Regions from separate parts of the Jeotgalibaca sp. PTS2502 genome, predicted to be linked through region 1. Evidence: predicted binding sites of a transcription regulator. Region 1 holds the regulator's gene; each other region holds the start of a gene.
The links. Region 1 encodes Rex, which represses fermentation and respiration genes when NADH is low (regulators of the CRP and FNR family bind a similar motif). Its sites were predicted from a motif close to TTGTGAANTANTTCACAA; they were not measured.
Positions count from the first base shown of each region.

Region 2: a site for Rex is predicted at 2,324-2,341, ahead of BW721_RS05255 (CidA/LrgA family protein). Genes of this name have one in related genera too.
Region 3: a site for Rex is predicted at 3,038-3,055, ahead of pflB (formate C-acetyltransferase). Genes of this name have one in related genera too.

Region 1 covers NZ_CP019433.1:1,435,069-1,439,874, forward strand. Annotated here, with positions in the region: gene groL (chaperonin GroEL) at 1-921, opposite strand, end outside; gene groES (co-chaperone GroES) at 947-1,231, opposite strand; gene BW721_RS06995 (CPBP family intramembrane glutamic endopeptidase) at 1,443-2,114, shown strand; gene BW721_RS07000 (YdiK family protein) at 2,151-2,357, shown strand; gene BW721_RS07005 (redox-sensing transcriptional repressor Rex) at 2,392-3,021, opposite strand; gene BW721_RS07010 (ABC-F family ATP-binding cassette domain-containing protein) at 3,343-4,806, shown strand, end outside.
Region 2 covers NZ_CP019433.1:1,073,139-1,077,944, reverse strand. Annotated here, with positions in the region: gene trpS (tryptophan--tRNA ligase) at 1-414, opposite strand, end outside; gene spxA (transcriptional regulator SpxA) at 752-1,153, shown strand; gene BW721_RS05260 (LysR family transcriptional regulator) at 1,414-2,310, opposite strand; gene BW721_RS05255 (CidA/LrgA family protein) at 2,497-2,892, shown strand; gene BW721_RS05250 (LrgB family protein) at 2,885-3,592, shown strand; gene BW721_RS05245 (lactate oxidase) at 3,627-4,742, shown strand.
Region 3 covers NZ_CP019433.1:684,361-689,166, forward strand. Annotated here, with positions in the region: gene pflA (pyruvate formate-lyase-activating protein) at 1-668, opposite strand, end outside; gene pflB (formate C-acetyltransferase) at 780-3,008, opposite strand; gene parC (DNA topoisomerase IV subunit A) at 3,280-4,806, opposite strand, start outside.

The DNA of each region.
Region 1 (4,806 bases):
CAACTCTAGTCCTAGGTCTTCAGCAATCACTGTCCCACCTGTTAATACAGCAATATCTTGTAGCATTTCTTTACGACGGTCACCAAATCCTGGTGCCTTAACAGCAGCAACATTGAATGTTCCACGTAATTTGTTCAATACTAATGTTGGTAATGCTTCGCCGTCTACATCGTCTGCAATAATTAATAATGGACGACCAATTTTTAAAATTTCTTCTAACAAAGGCAAAACATCTTGAATGTTAGAAATTTTACGATCAGTAATAAGAATAAATGGATTTTCAAGTTCTGCTTCCATCTTATCGTTGTCAGTTACCATGTATTGTGACAAGTATCCACGATCAAATTGCATACCTTCAACAACATCTAATTCTGTTTCAATTCCTTTTGACTCTTCGATAGTGATAACGCCGTCGTTACCTACTCTTTCCATTGCTTCAGCAATTAATTCCCCTACTTCACGAGAACCTGAAGAAACAGCAGCTACTTGAGCAATTGATTCTTTTGAGTTAACCGTTTGAGAAATTTCTGCTAGTCCAGCAACAGCTTCTTTTGTTGCTAATTCAATACCACGACGAATACCAACTGGGTTTGCGCCGGCAGTCACGTTTTTCAATCCTTCGCGCACGATGGCTTGCGTTAATACAGTTGCTGTTGTTGTTCCATCTCCAGCAATATCATTTGTTTTAGAGGCAACTTCAGAAACAAGTTTAGCACCCATATTTTCAAAGTGGTCTTCTAATTCAACTTCTTTAGCAATGGTAACACCATCATTTGTAATTAGCGGCGAACCGTATGCTTTCTCTAAAACAACGTTACGTCCTTTTGGTCCAAGTGTTACTTTTACTGTATTTGCCAGTATATCAACGCCTCTTAGTAAGGCTGCACGAGCGTCTTCAGAAAATTTAATATCTTTAGCCATTATTCTATTCACCTCATCAATTTAATTAGTCAATAATTGCAACGACATCTGTTTCTTTAATAACGAGATAATCTTTGCCTTGGTATTTAATTTCGGTACCGGAATATTTCTCAAAAAGAACACGGTCCCCTTCTTTAACAACCATGTCAATCTTTGTACCGTTGTCAGTTACTCTTCCTTCGCCCGTTGCAATCACAATACCCGTTTGTGATTTTTCTTGTGCTGAAGATGGTAACACCAGCCCTCCGACTGTTTGCTCCTCTTCTTGAGCAACTTCAATGATAACGCGGTTTCCTAATGGTTTTAACACAAATATCCCTCCATAATCTATCATTTGAATTAGCACTCTCACCCAAAGAGTGCTAATCTATGACTCTATATTAATCAAATCTACTAGTGAATGCAAGACAAAACTATTATTTTTTTTTAAAATTGTGATATACTTTCATATAGACTTTAAACTTCACGTTATTGAAGAAAAAGCATCCTTGCTTTTTAACCTTAACAGAAAGGTAAGATTTATGAAAAAGAAACTTTCTACAGCGACTAAAATTATTTTTGTTTACATCGCTGCTCAGCTATTACCCCTTCCCTTAATGTTTTTATTCCCAGAAAATCGTCAAATTGAAATGAGTTTGAATTTAACCATTTTATTTGCCTTTTTAGGAACAATGGGGATGATTTTACTCAACCGAACTAAGGAATGGACTCCTTCAACAGAACTAACGGATAAACCATCTGCACCTACCAAAAAGATTGTGTTATGGGGATTAATTGGATTTGTCGGCTCAATTGTACTTCAAATTGTAACGTCTCTAATTGAAATGGCTGTCTTTAACGTCTCTTCTGAATCGGTCAATACACAAACCTTGTTAGACACCGCTAGTGACTATCCTTTCTTAATTTTTATGATTGTTTTATTTGCACCAATCATGGAAGAATTTGTCTTTAGAAAAGCGATTTTTGCCCAACTCTCTTCATCAAGTGTCGGAATTGTCGGATCAGCTGTCATCAGCTCATTGTTGTTCGCCTTTATCCACTTTGATGGGCATATGCTTGTTTACGGGTCTTTAGGATTATGGTTTTGCTATTTATACTTTAAAACCAATAATATCTTTACCCCTATCATGGCACATGCTTTAATGAATGCTTATGCCAGCTTACCTCTTTATTTCCCTGAGCTGTTTCAATAACCGCTTATTATTTATGTTTGTTTAGAAAGGAATCTCATGACTTTAAAAGATATTCTCATCCAAATCGGTATGAAATTTGTTTTTGGTTTGCTATTTGTCTACTTTGCCGTTGATAGTGTCAACACATCAGGCTGGGGCTTTTTAGCTATTCTAAGTATTCTATTCGCTACAAATAATATTGTTAACGGCGTTAGAATGCTTGATACGTATTTTAAAATCAAGGAAAATATCGATCCTAAATAAAAAACAGTTAAGCCGCGGCTTAACTGTTTTTTATTTAGGAAATATTATTATCTAAGAAATAAATCAATGTTTGCAATTCATTCGTTAAGTCAACATTTTGAATACGAACATCATCTGGAACTGATAATCGAATCGGAGTAAAGTTCATGATACCTTTTACACCAGCCTCAGTTAAATCATTAGTCGCTTTTTGAGCAACATTTTGAGGGACTGTTAAAATGGCAACATCGATTTGTTGGATGCGTAGTTGTTCAATCATTTCAGACATATCATAAACAGGAACACCACTAACGATTTTGCCAACAATTTCTTCGTTCACATCAAAAGCACAACTGATGCGCACATTATTGCTCAAGTGGAAGTTGTAATTTAATAAAGCATGACCTAAATTACCTACTCCGATAAGAGCAACGTTTGTTAATCGGTCTTGATTTAATGTTTTGCTGAAGAAATCAAGTAGGTACTCCACATCATAACCGTATCCTCTTTTTCCTAAAGCACCGAAATAAGAGAAGTCACGACGGATAGTCGCACTGTCCACCTTGACAGCTTCACTTAATTCATTTGATGAAATTCTTGCTTTTCCTGCGTTATGCAGATATCTCAAATAACGGTGATAAATTGGCAACCGTCTGGCAGTTGCTCTTGGTATTTCTGTTGACATTACAACGCTCCCTTTCAGCATAACGTTTTAAATCTATATAAAAAAGAATAATCACATAATCTTAGCAATCTAATACATAATGACATTATAGCACCACATTGTGAAATATCTAGTATTTTTCTCTAATTTGTATCTTTTTGTGAAAAAAATTCTTTGTTTCCCTTATTTTCATAAGCTTTAAATAAAAGTAGCGACATTATTCACAATCATTGGCTTTTCAATTAATGTTCCTATCTCTTGTTAAAATTCTATGATAAAATGAAATGGCATGTTCTTATTTGACAATTTAACGACCATTATATAGAGAAAGAGGATACACCTATGATATTATTGCAAGGCCAAAATCTTGCGCGTCACTTCGGTTCAGCAGTCCTATTTGAAAATATTCAAATTACCATTCAAGACCAAGAGAGAATTGCCTTGGTCGGCCGTAACGGTGCTGGTAAATCGACTTTATTAAAAATACTAGCTGGTTTTGAACCCACCGACGAAGGCAAGATTGCCAAGAAAAAAGATCTCCATATTGGTTACTTAGACCAATACAGTACAGTTGATTCCGACAACACTATTTGGGAAGAAATGCTGTCGGTCTTCGAACCCATTATTAAACTAACGAAAGAAGCTGAAGAAGCAGCCCATGCCTTAACCGATGAAACGTTGATGCAAGACACTATAGCCTTTGAAGCTGCTCTAAAACGTTATGATAGTTTGCAGCAAGAAATCCAAGAAAAAAATGCTTACGGCTACGAGTCAGAAATCCGTTCCGTTCTACATGGCTTCCGTTTTTACGAGGAAGACCACCAACGACCTGTTTCGCAACTCTCCGGCGGTCAAAAGACACGCTTAGCACTTGCAAAAATCCTACTCGAAAAAAATGATTTACTTATTTTGGACGAGCCAACTAACCATTTGGACATTGATACATTAGCTTGGTTAGAAAACTACCTAATCGCTTATCGTGGCACCTTGCTTATCGTATCTCATGACCGTTACTTTTTAGATAAAGTCGCTACCAGTGTCTATGAAATTAGCCGCAATCGCATCCATTATTACAAAGGCAACTATTCCTTTTACTTAAAAGAAAAAGCAGCCCGATTAGAGCAAGAAATGAAACAATTCGAAAAACAACAAGGCGAAATTGCTAAATTAGAAGACTATATTGCTCGTAATTTAGTTCGTGCATCAACTACTAAAATGGCACAGAGCCGACGCAAGCGCCTTGATAAAATGACTCGACTCGAAAAACCAAAAGGTGACGAGAAATCTGCTCGCTTTTCGTTTGACATTGAAAAGGAAAGCGGCAATGTCGTCATGATTCTAGAAAATGGCGCCATTGGCTATGATAGCACGATTCTCTCTGCCCCTATTCATATGGACTTGCGCAAACATCAAGCCATTGGAATTGTCGGACCAAATGGGATTGGTAAGTCAACTCTCCTTAAAAGTATTAACAAGGAACTACCACTTATCAAAGGAGACATCCATTATGGGTCTAACTTAGAAATCGGCTATTATGACCAAGAACAAAAAAACTTAACGGAAAATAAAACCGTTCTTTCTGAAATTTGGGATCTGCATCCAACTATGAATGAAACAGCAATTAGGAGTATTTTAGGAAGCTTCCTCTTTAGCGGTGAAGATGTTGACAAAACCATTTATTCTCTAAGCGGAGGCGAACGAGCTCGACTATCTTTGTGTAAGTTAGCCTTGGAAAAGAATAATGTTTTGATGCTAGATGAGCCAACCAACCACTTGGACATCGACAGTAAAGAAGTATTGGAAAAT
Region 2 (4,806 bases), 360 kb from region 1:
ATCGTATAAAATAATATCAGCAGCCATTAGTGGCGGGTAAGTTAACAAACCAGCAGAAACTGATTCTTGCTTGCCAGATTTGTCTTTGTATTGGGTCATACGTTCTAATTCGCCAATCGACGTGTGACATTGGACAATCCATGCTGCCTGTGCATGAGCAGGGACATCAGATTGAACAAAAATAGTTGATTTATTTGGATTAATGCCAAGCGCTAAATATAAAGCAGCTAATTCTCTTGTTCGACTTCTTAGTTCACTCGGATCTTGAGGAACGGTAATCGCATGTTGGTTTACAATACAGTATGTACAGTCATATTCATCTTGTAATTCTACAAAATGTTTCATGGCGCCCACATAGTTTCCGATGGTTGGGATACCGCTTGGTTGTACTCCAGAAAATACCTTTTTCTTCACTATCAATCACTCTCCTTAATTCTTCTTATCTATTATAACGTATTTTAGTTAAGTGAGCAGTTATTTCTCTAAATGTTCTTTCAAATGCCTTAATTATAACCATTCTAATTAGATTTTTTTAAAAACGTTTCAAATTATTTATTGTCGTTGGTATAACAATGTTCTTAGGGTAATCAAAAAAAAAATAAAAGCAATTATGAACGATGTTTGACAAAAAAAAGAAAAAAGTTTACAAAATGAGTAGTAATATGATAATTCTTATTGTATAATAATAGTCATAAAGCATATTGGTTTGACTAGATGAGCAATCGCTTAATATGAAAGGGGAGATCCACTTATGGTTACTCTATATACTTCACCAAGCTGCACGTCATGTCGTAAAGCACGAGCATGGTTAGAGGAAAATAACATTCCTTACACTGAACGAAATATCTTTTCTGAACCCTTGTCAGAAATTGAGATCAAAGGTATCTTAAAAATGACAGAAGAGGGAACAGAAGAAATTATTTCTACACGTTCGAAAGCATTCCAAGAAATGAACGTGGATCTTGACGATTTACCGTTAAATACTTTGTTTACGTTAATTCAAGAGAATCCTGGTCTGTTGCGACGTCCAATTATTTTGGATGAAAAAAGATTACAAGTGGGCTATAACGAAGATGAGATTCGTCGTTTCTTACCTCGTGAGGTACGTGCAATTGAATTGAGAAAAGCCCAAGAGTTGGCAAACTTCTACTAAATAAAGCATAAAAACCATGTCCGTTAAGTCGGTCATGGTTTTGTTTTTAGACTAGGGGATTATAAGTTCAGCCATCAATGTCTAGCTCCCAAGTCCTGGCCTAGTGAAAAAAAGATAAATTTGCCCCATTGCGCGCTTCGCTGCTCGCTAACGCATATCATTCGACTAACCCGCTGAAGCGTGAAGTCTCCTGACAATTCAGGGTCAAATTTCCTATTTTTTCATAGGCCAAGGCGGACTTGTCCGCTTTTCTTATTTTATTAAGGGTGAATCATAAAGTCTTCTTGAATCACAGCCATTAGTGCATCGTTGAATTGCTGTTGAATTAGGGAGTGTTTAGCCTCAATATTAATAACGAGACTCACATAAAATTTAGGCGCATCTTTCAATGTTACTTTCACTAAACCTTTACGGTCATCTAGTAGGATCTCAGACATAAACGCAATCATGTGAGTTGATGCAGCGATTGATTGTACGGTTTTAATTTCTTTTGCATAAACGATATTAGGTTCTTTTATGTGGTTGGCTTGCGTCCATTTTTCAAAAATACGTTGATGAGTGTAACCTTCTGAAAGGGAAATAAAGACTTGGTCGTTAATATCTGTTGCAGAAACAATCTCTCGATTAGCCAAAGGATGGTTGGATGATACCCACAAGCTCATCTCTTCCTCGCGCAAGAGTAATTGCTTGATTTTTTTTTGCACAATAAACGGTGTCTGGTGTCCAAGAATGGCAATGGGGACCTTTTCTTGTAGAATTAATTTCAACATGACGTCTGAGCTTTCTTCCTCAACAAATTTTAAAGAGGGAGTAAACCGACTTATTTTTGGTAAAATTTGTGGCAAAAAGTGGCCGCCAATCGTAGGTAAAAAACCAAAATAGACAGCTTCCATTTTGATATCTTTGATTTGTTTTTTTGTTTGCTCAACAATTTCAAGAATCGTTTCAGCGTTTTTATATAATAGTTGACCGCTAGCTGTTAATTCCATCCGCTTCAAAGTTTTTCTTCTGTCAATTAAAATAGTGTCTAATTCAGTTTCTAAACGTTTTAATGCCATTGATATGGACGGCTGTGAAATATAAAAATAATCAGCGGTTGCTGTAAAACTGAGACTTTCGGATAGGTGATGAAAATAGATTAAGTCTTGTAAATTCAAAGTAATCTTCCTTTTGTGATTTTATTAACATAAGCATTATATATAAGAGTGCGGTAAGATATAAGTTTTATTTATCATATCATAAAGAAGTGATATGAGACAATTTATAAGCACCATGCTAAGATAAATGTGTGAAGAAAAACGTTTACAAAATAAAGTTGTCATACAAGATATGGAGAGATTGTTGTGAAAATTATTAAGCAATTATTTTGGATTTTTCTCTTTTCACTGATAGGTGAACTTGTTTCTAAAACCATTGCAAGTGTTGTTGCGATTCCAGGCAGTGTGATAGGGATGGTATTACTATTTATAGCCCTTCATTTTAAGTGGCTAAAAATGGAGAAAGTAGACGAGGTAGGGACTTGGTTAACGGATAACATGGCGATTTTCTTTGTTCCAGCTGGTGTAGGATTAATGACTAACTTCGATGTTTTAGCTGACGTATGGTATCAGTTATTGATCACTATGGTGGTGACTACTGCAATTATGATGTGGTTCGTTGGTAGTCTCGTTCAAAAGATTAAAGCTGTCACAGATAAAAAAAATCAGCAGCTTCAAGAAGGGAGTGACGCTAATGTTTGATGCTTTGTTAGCGAGTCCTTATCTATGGGTGAGTTTGACGGCCGGTTTTTACTTAATTGCAGCTCAGCTACATAAAAAGTGGCCGATACCCTTGTTTAATCCCTTGCTGTTTTCAATTGTCGTCATTATTGCCTTATTGTTGATTACGAATATTTCTTATGAAACCTATCATTCAGGTGGTTCTCTCATTTCAATCTTTGTAACACCAGCAACTGTTGCTCTAGCAATTAAGTTGGAAAAGAACTTTATTTACTTAAAGAAAAACTATGTTGCTATTTTAAGTGGAATTGTATCTGGTATCGTTATTCATACGCTAATGATTATCGGATTCGGCTTACTGTTTAAGTTTGATGTTGAAATGATATCTACTTTATTTCCAAAGTCAATTACGACAGCCATCGCTGTAGGGGTATCTGAATCGATAGGTGGTATCGTTTCCCTAACTGTAGCAGTCGTTGTCTTCACGGGAATCGTTGGGGCAGTTATTGGACCAGCCTTGTTTCGCTTAACAAAGGTAACAGATTCTGTTGCACAAGGTGTAGCCTTTGGATCATCAGCACATGCTATGGGAACGGCTAAAGCCATTGAAATTGGAGAAGTTCAAGGTGCTATGTCGGGCTTGTCAATCGTAGTAACGGGGATTGTGGTTGTTGTTTTAGCACCATTTGCCCAACCCCTCATTCAACTTATTTTTGGATAACATATAATAACGTTTAAAAATGGAGGAATTAATTATGACAATCGAACAAACAATTAAATATGAAGCGCCAACTGTTGTGCAAGATATTGAAGTCGTTAATACATATGAATTGGAAGATCGCGCACGTGAGGTTGTTCCTGCAGGAGGATTTGGCTATATCTCTGGTGGATCAGGTGATGAATATACATTAAGACAAAATACAAACGCTTGGAATAACAAGGGGATTGTGCCGCGTGTATTAGCAGATGTTGAAAATCCAGATCCATCAACATCAATTTTAGGACATGATATTAAAGTACCATTCATTATGGCCCCAATCGCTGCTCATGGTTTAGCCCATGAAACAAAAGAAGCAGGAACTGCAAAAGGTGTATCAGAATTTGGAACAATTATGTCGATTAGTGCTTATTCAGGTGCTAAGTTTGAAGAAATTGAAGAAGGATTAAATGGGGGTCCACGTTGGTTCCAAATCTATATGAGTAAAGATGACGAGTTTAACAAAAATATTATTGATGAAGCAAAAGCAGATGGTGCAACTGCCATTATCTTAACAGCTGATGCAACATTAAGTGGTAACCGTGAGACAGATATCCGTAACAAATTTGTTTACCCATTCGGTATGCCAATCGTTTCTCGTTACTTAACAGGATCGGGTAAAAATATGTCATTAAATAACATCTATTCACAGTCGAAGCAAAAAATTAATCGTGATGATGTGAAGTTCTTGAAAGAATACTCTGGATTACCTGTCTTTGTTAAAGGGATTCAATCACCAGATGATGCCTTGATGGCAATCGGCGCTGGGGCTGATGGAATTTGGGTTTCTAACCATGGTGGTCGTCAATTAGATGGTGCACCAGGTTCATTTGAAACATTAGAAGGTATTTCTAAAGCAGTTGCGGGTCGGGTGCCAATCGTCTTTGATAGTGGTATCCGTCGTGGCGAACATATTTTTAAAGCACTAGCAAGTGGTGCTGATATTGTTGCCATTGGTCGTCCGGTTCTTTACGGACTAGCTCTAGGTGGTTGGAAAGGTGTTCGCTCTGTTCTTGAATACTTTGAAAAAGATTTCAAACGTGTGATGCAATTAGCTGGAACACAAACCATTGAAGACGTTAAAAATACAACTTTATTTGATAATAAAAACTAATCCAATAGTCGAAAAAGGGGACCTACACCTAGGTTCCCTTTTTGATGCTTAGTTAGAGCAGACA
Region 3 (4,806 bases), 750 kb from region 1:
TTATAAGGAATACCCAAGGCTTGGTATTTATAGATCCCCATTTTATGGTATGGAAGAATCTCTACTTTTTGAACATTTTCCAAAGTGGCAATATAGTCGCCTAATTCTTTCAAATAATGGTCATAGTCAGTTCGCTCTGGAATTAAAACGTGACGAACCCAAATCGGCTGGCCGATTTTTGATAAATATTGGGTCATATCAATGATGCTCTCATTACGCCACATGGTTAGTTCTTTATGTTTTTGGCTATTAATGTGTTTAATATCCATTAACAATAGGTCAGTAACCTTCATTAATTCTTCAAAACGACCAAAAAACGGTTCATCATAGGTAAACGGTTGGCCACACGTGTCAATCGTTGTATTAATGCCTTGTGCTTTTGCTTTTTGGAAGAGTTCAATAATAAAGTCAATCTGTAATAATGGTTCACCACCACTAATGGTAATACCACCCTTTTCTCCCCAAAACTCTCTATATTGTAATGCCATTTCTAATACGTCATCTGTTGTCATTTCATTTCCGCCACCCATATTCCATGTATCTGGATTATGGCAAAATTCGCATCGCATGCGACAACCTTGCATAAAAACAATAAAACGAATACCAGGTCCGTCAACCGATCCGAAACTTTCAGTTGAGTGAACAAATCCTGTTAGTGCGTTAGTCATCGTCATAACTCCTTTTCTCTTTGCTTCTTTCCCATCAAAAAGAGAGATAAGGGGCTCTCTCCCTTTGATGGAAAACGGATGAATCATTGACTCATCCGCATCCGATTGGTCTTACATGCTTTCGTGCATTGTACGGTTAATAACGTCCAATTGTTGTTCACGTGTTAATTTAATAAAGTTAACAGCGTAACCTGATACACGAATGGTTAATTGTGGGTAGTTTTCTGGATGCTCCATAGCATCTAGTAAAGTATCACGGTTAAATACGTTAACGTTCAAGTGGTGACCACCTTTACGTGCGTAACCATCTAACATACTTGCTAAGTTTTCTTCTTGAATATCAGCCTCACGTCCTAGTGCTTTTGGAACGATTGAGAATGTATTTGAGATACCATCTAATGAGTATTGGTAAGGGATTTTAGCAACTGATGATAAACTTGCTAGAGCACCATGTGTATCTCTACCGTGTAATGGGTTCGCTCCTGGCGCAAATGGGACACCCGCTTTACGTCCATCTGGTGTTGCTCCTGTACTCTTACCGTAAACAACATTTGATGTAATCGTTAAAATTGATGTTGTATGTTTTGCATCACGGTAAGTTTTGTGTTTCTTCACTTTACTCATGAAGTCTTTCAATAACCAAATACCAATATCATCAGCACGGTCATCATTATTACCATATTTTGGATAGTCGCCTTCGATTTCGAAATCTACTGCGATACCATCTTCATCACGAATAACTTTTACTTTAGCATGTTTAATAGCTGATAATGAGTCAATCGCTACAGAGAAGCCAGCAATACCTGTTGCCATTGTACGAACGATATGTGTATCATGAAGCGCCATTTCTAGATCTTCATAGCTATATTTGTCATGCATATAATGAATAACATTCAATGTATTGAGGTACAATCCTGCAACCCATTCATTCATTAAGTCATATTTCTCCATTACTTCATCGTAGTCTAAGTATTCAGATGTAATTGGTTGGTATTTAGGACCAACTTGTTTCTTAGTTACTTCATCTACACCACCGTTAATCGCATATAGAAGTGTTTTCGCTAAGTTGGCACGAGCACCAAAGAATTGCATTTGTTTACCAATACGCATAGCTGACACACAACATGCAATACCGTAATCATCGCCCCACTCTAGACGCATCACATCATCATTTTCGTATTGGATTGAGCTTGTTTCAATCGAAATATGAGCACAGAATTTTTTGAATGCTTCAGGCAAATGCGTTGACCATAATACAGTCAAGTTTGGTTCTGGAGCTGTTCCCATATTTTTAAGTGTTTGCAAGAAACGGAAGCTACTCTTTGTCACTAATGTACGACCATCTTCACCCATACCACCAATTGACTCTGTTACCCATGTTGGGTCTCCTGAGAATAATTCGTTGTAATCAGGTGTACGTGCAAATTTAACCAAACGTAATTTCATGACAAAGTGGTCAACAATTTCTTGTGCTTCGATTTCAGTCAATGTACCATTCTCAAGATCACGTTGAATGTAGATGTCTAAGAATGTTGATACACGTCCTAGAGACATAGCTGCACCATTTTGTTGTTTTACAGCTGCTAGATAACCAAGGTATAACCATTGGAACGCTTCCTGTGCTGTTTCAGCAGGTCTTGAAATATCAAAACCATAAATATTTCCAAGTTCTTTTAATTGTTTCAATGCACGGTATTGCTCGCTCATTTCTTCACGTAGACGGATAATATCTTCTGACATTGTACCGTTTCCTACCACTGCATAATCTTTTAGTTTTTCTTGCATTAAGAAGTCAACACCATATAGTGCTACACGACGGTAGTCTCCGATAATACGGCCACGTCCATAAGCATCTGGCAAACCTGTAATAACTTTATTTGAACGTGCTGCACGCATTTCTGGTGTGTAAGCATCGAATACACCTTGATTATGTGTTTTTCTGTAGTCACGGAAAATTTTAGATACTTCAGCATCAATTTCATAACCGTAAGCTTCTGCTGATTGCTCACTCATACGAATACCACCAAATGGTTGCAATGAGCGTTTAAATGGTTCGTCAGTTTGAACACCGACAACTTTTTCTTTGTCTTTGTTTAAGTAACCAGGACCATGAGATGTAATCGTTGATACAATTTTTGTATCCATGTCTAGAACGCCACCAGCATCGCGCTCTTGTTTTGTTAAATCCATAACTTGTGCCCATAGCGAGTTAGTAGCTTCTGTTGGACCCTCTAAGAAGTCAGCGCCATCTACGTAAGGTGTATAGTTTTGTTGAATAAAGTCACGAACATCAACTTCTTCTTTCCATGTTTTACCTTTAAAGCCTTGCCATTGTTCCATTTGTATTGCCCCCTATTTTAAATAGCTTATTGTGATTTATGTAACACACTTTATGCCATTATTATAACACGTTAAAATGATTGTGCAACACTTTTCAAGCTTTTTATTTTATTTATTTTAAACGTGTGAAGAAACCCGATAAAACATTGATTTAACAGCGTTTTATCAAACGTCAAACATCGTGTTTTATTCACCTTTTAGACAATTTTTTTTTAAAAAAGAAACAGACTGTATTATACAACAGTCTGTTTCTGTACTAATTTGTGTTACTTTATTCTTCTAATTGTGAAAGGTCATGTATTTTTTTAATCGTAAAAATGTTGCCTTCATCTCGTTCTACAAGAAGAGCACTACCATTAGTGTAGCGAGCTGTAAATGGAATAGACTTGCTATAGACTTCTTTATCTTGCCCTCTCGTTGTCCGAAGGGCATATAAACTGTTAGCATCTGTTCCCGCATCGACGAAGATAATTCGGTGTGGGTTAGCCTTTAATTCTTTAATCAACATTAAGCCGCGTTTTGCTCTTCCTAAACGAGGGATTTCTCCAGTTCTAAAACGTTTAGCATTGCCACGTTGCGTCAAAATTAGGATTGGATACTTTTCATTGTCTAGTTCAAAGACTGCACCACCGACAACATAGTCATTTGCCTTTAGGTTAATAGCTTTAACACCACTTGTTCGTAAGCCCGTTGGTGATACTTCGTCGAGTACGTAACGTAAGCTAAATCCGCCGTTTGTAATCAACAATACTTCATAAGATGTATTTGTTTCATCAACAAAATAAATATTTGTGACACTATCTGTTTCTGTTTTTAGTTTAATCGCTGTTGTTTTCTTTCGTTTATAGCCTCTAAAACTTTGATAATCAGATAGCAGTGACCGTTTCATCATACCTTCCTTTGTCATGAAGACAACCGTTTGTTTATCAGTTAACGGTTCAGCGTGACGAGTAATTTTAGCGGCGATAATTTCTTCATTACTCGAGAATGGGATACTTTGCGATAAGTGATGCCCCATGTCTTTCCATTTTAATTCAGGCAATTCATGAATTGGAAAATGCATGTAATCGCCCTTGCTAGTGAAAATCACAATAGCATCCAAGGTTGATGCTTTTTCAATTAACAAAGGTTGATCACCTTCACGAAGTCCAATATCATCTCGTTCGCTTGCAGCGAATGATCGTAAAGTGGTTCGTTTATAATAACCTTCTTGGGTTAAAACCACAAACACTTCTTCTTCAGGAATTAAAACCTCTGTTTCAATCTTAATTTCTTCAATTTCTTCTTCAACCACAGACAGTCTTGGCGTTGCGTATTTTTTCTTAACCTCATTTAATTCATTTTTCATCACACGTAATAATGTTTGCTCATTTTTTAAAATACTATTGTATGATGCAATTAATTCGCTTAAGTCTAATCGTTCATTTTGTAATGCAACAATATCTGTATTGGTTAACCGGTATAGCTGCAAGGATACAATCGCTTCTGCCTGAGCTTCTGAAAATTGATAAGCATCAATTAAGTTGTTTTTAGCGTCGCGTTTGTCACTCGAATTACGAATCAATTGAATCACTTCATCCAAAACGGAAATAACCTTAATCAAAGCATCTACAATATGCAAGCGTGTTTCTGCTTTTTTCAGATTGTAGCGTGTACGTCTGCTAATAACTTCCTTTTGGTGTTTAATATAGGCGTTTAAACTATCACTTAATCCAACTTGCTTTGGCATCAGTTCATCAATAGCAACCATATTGAAGTTGTAGTTTACTTGAAGATCAGTATTTTTGAAAAGGTAATT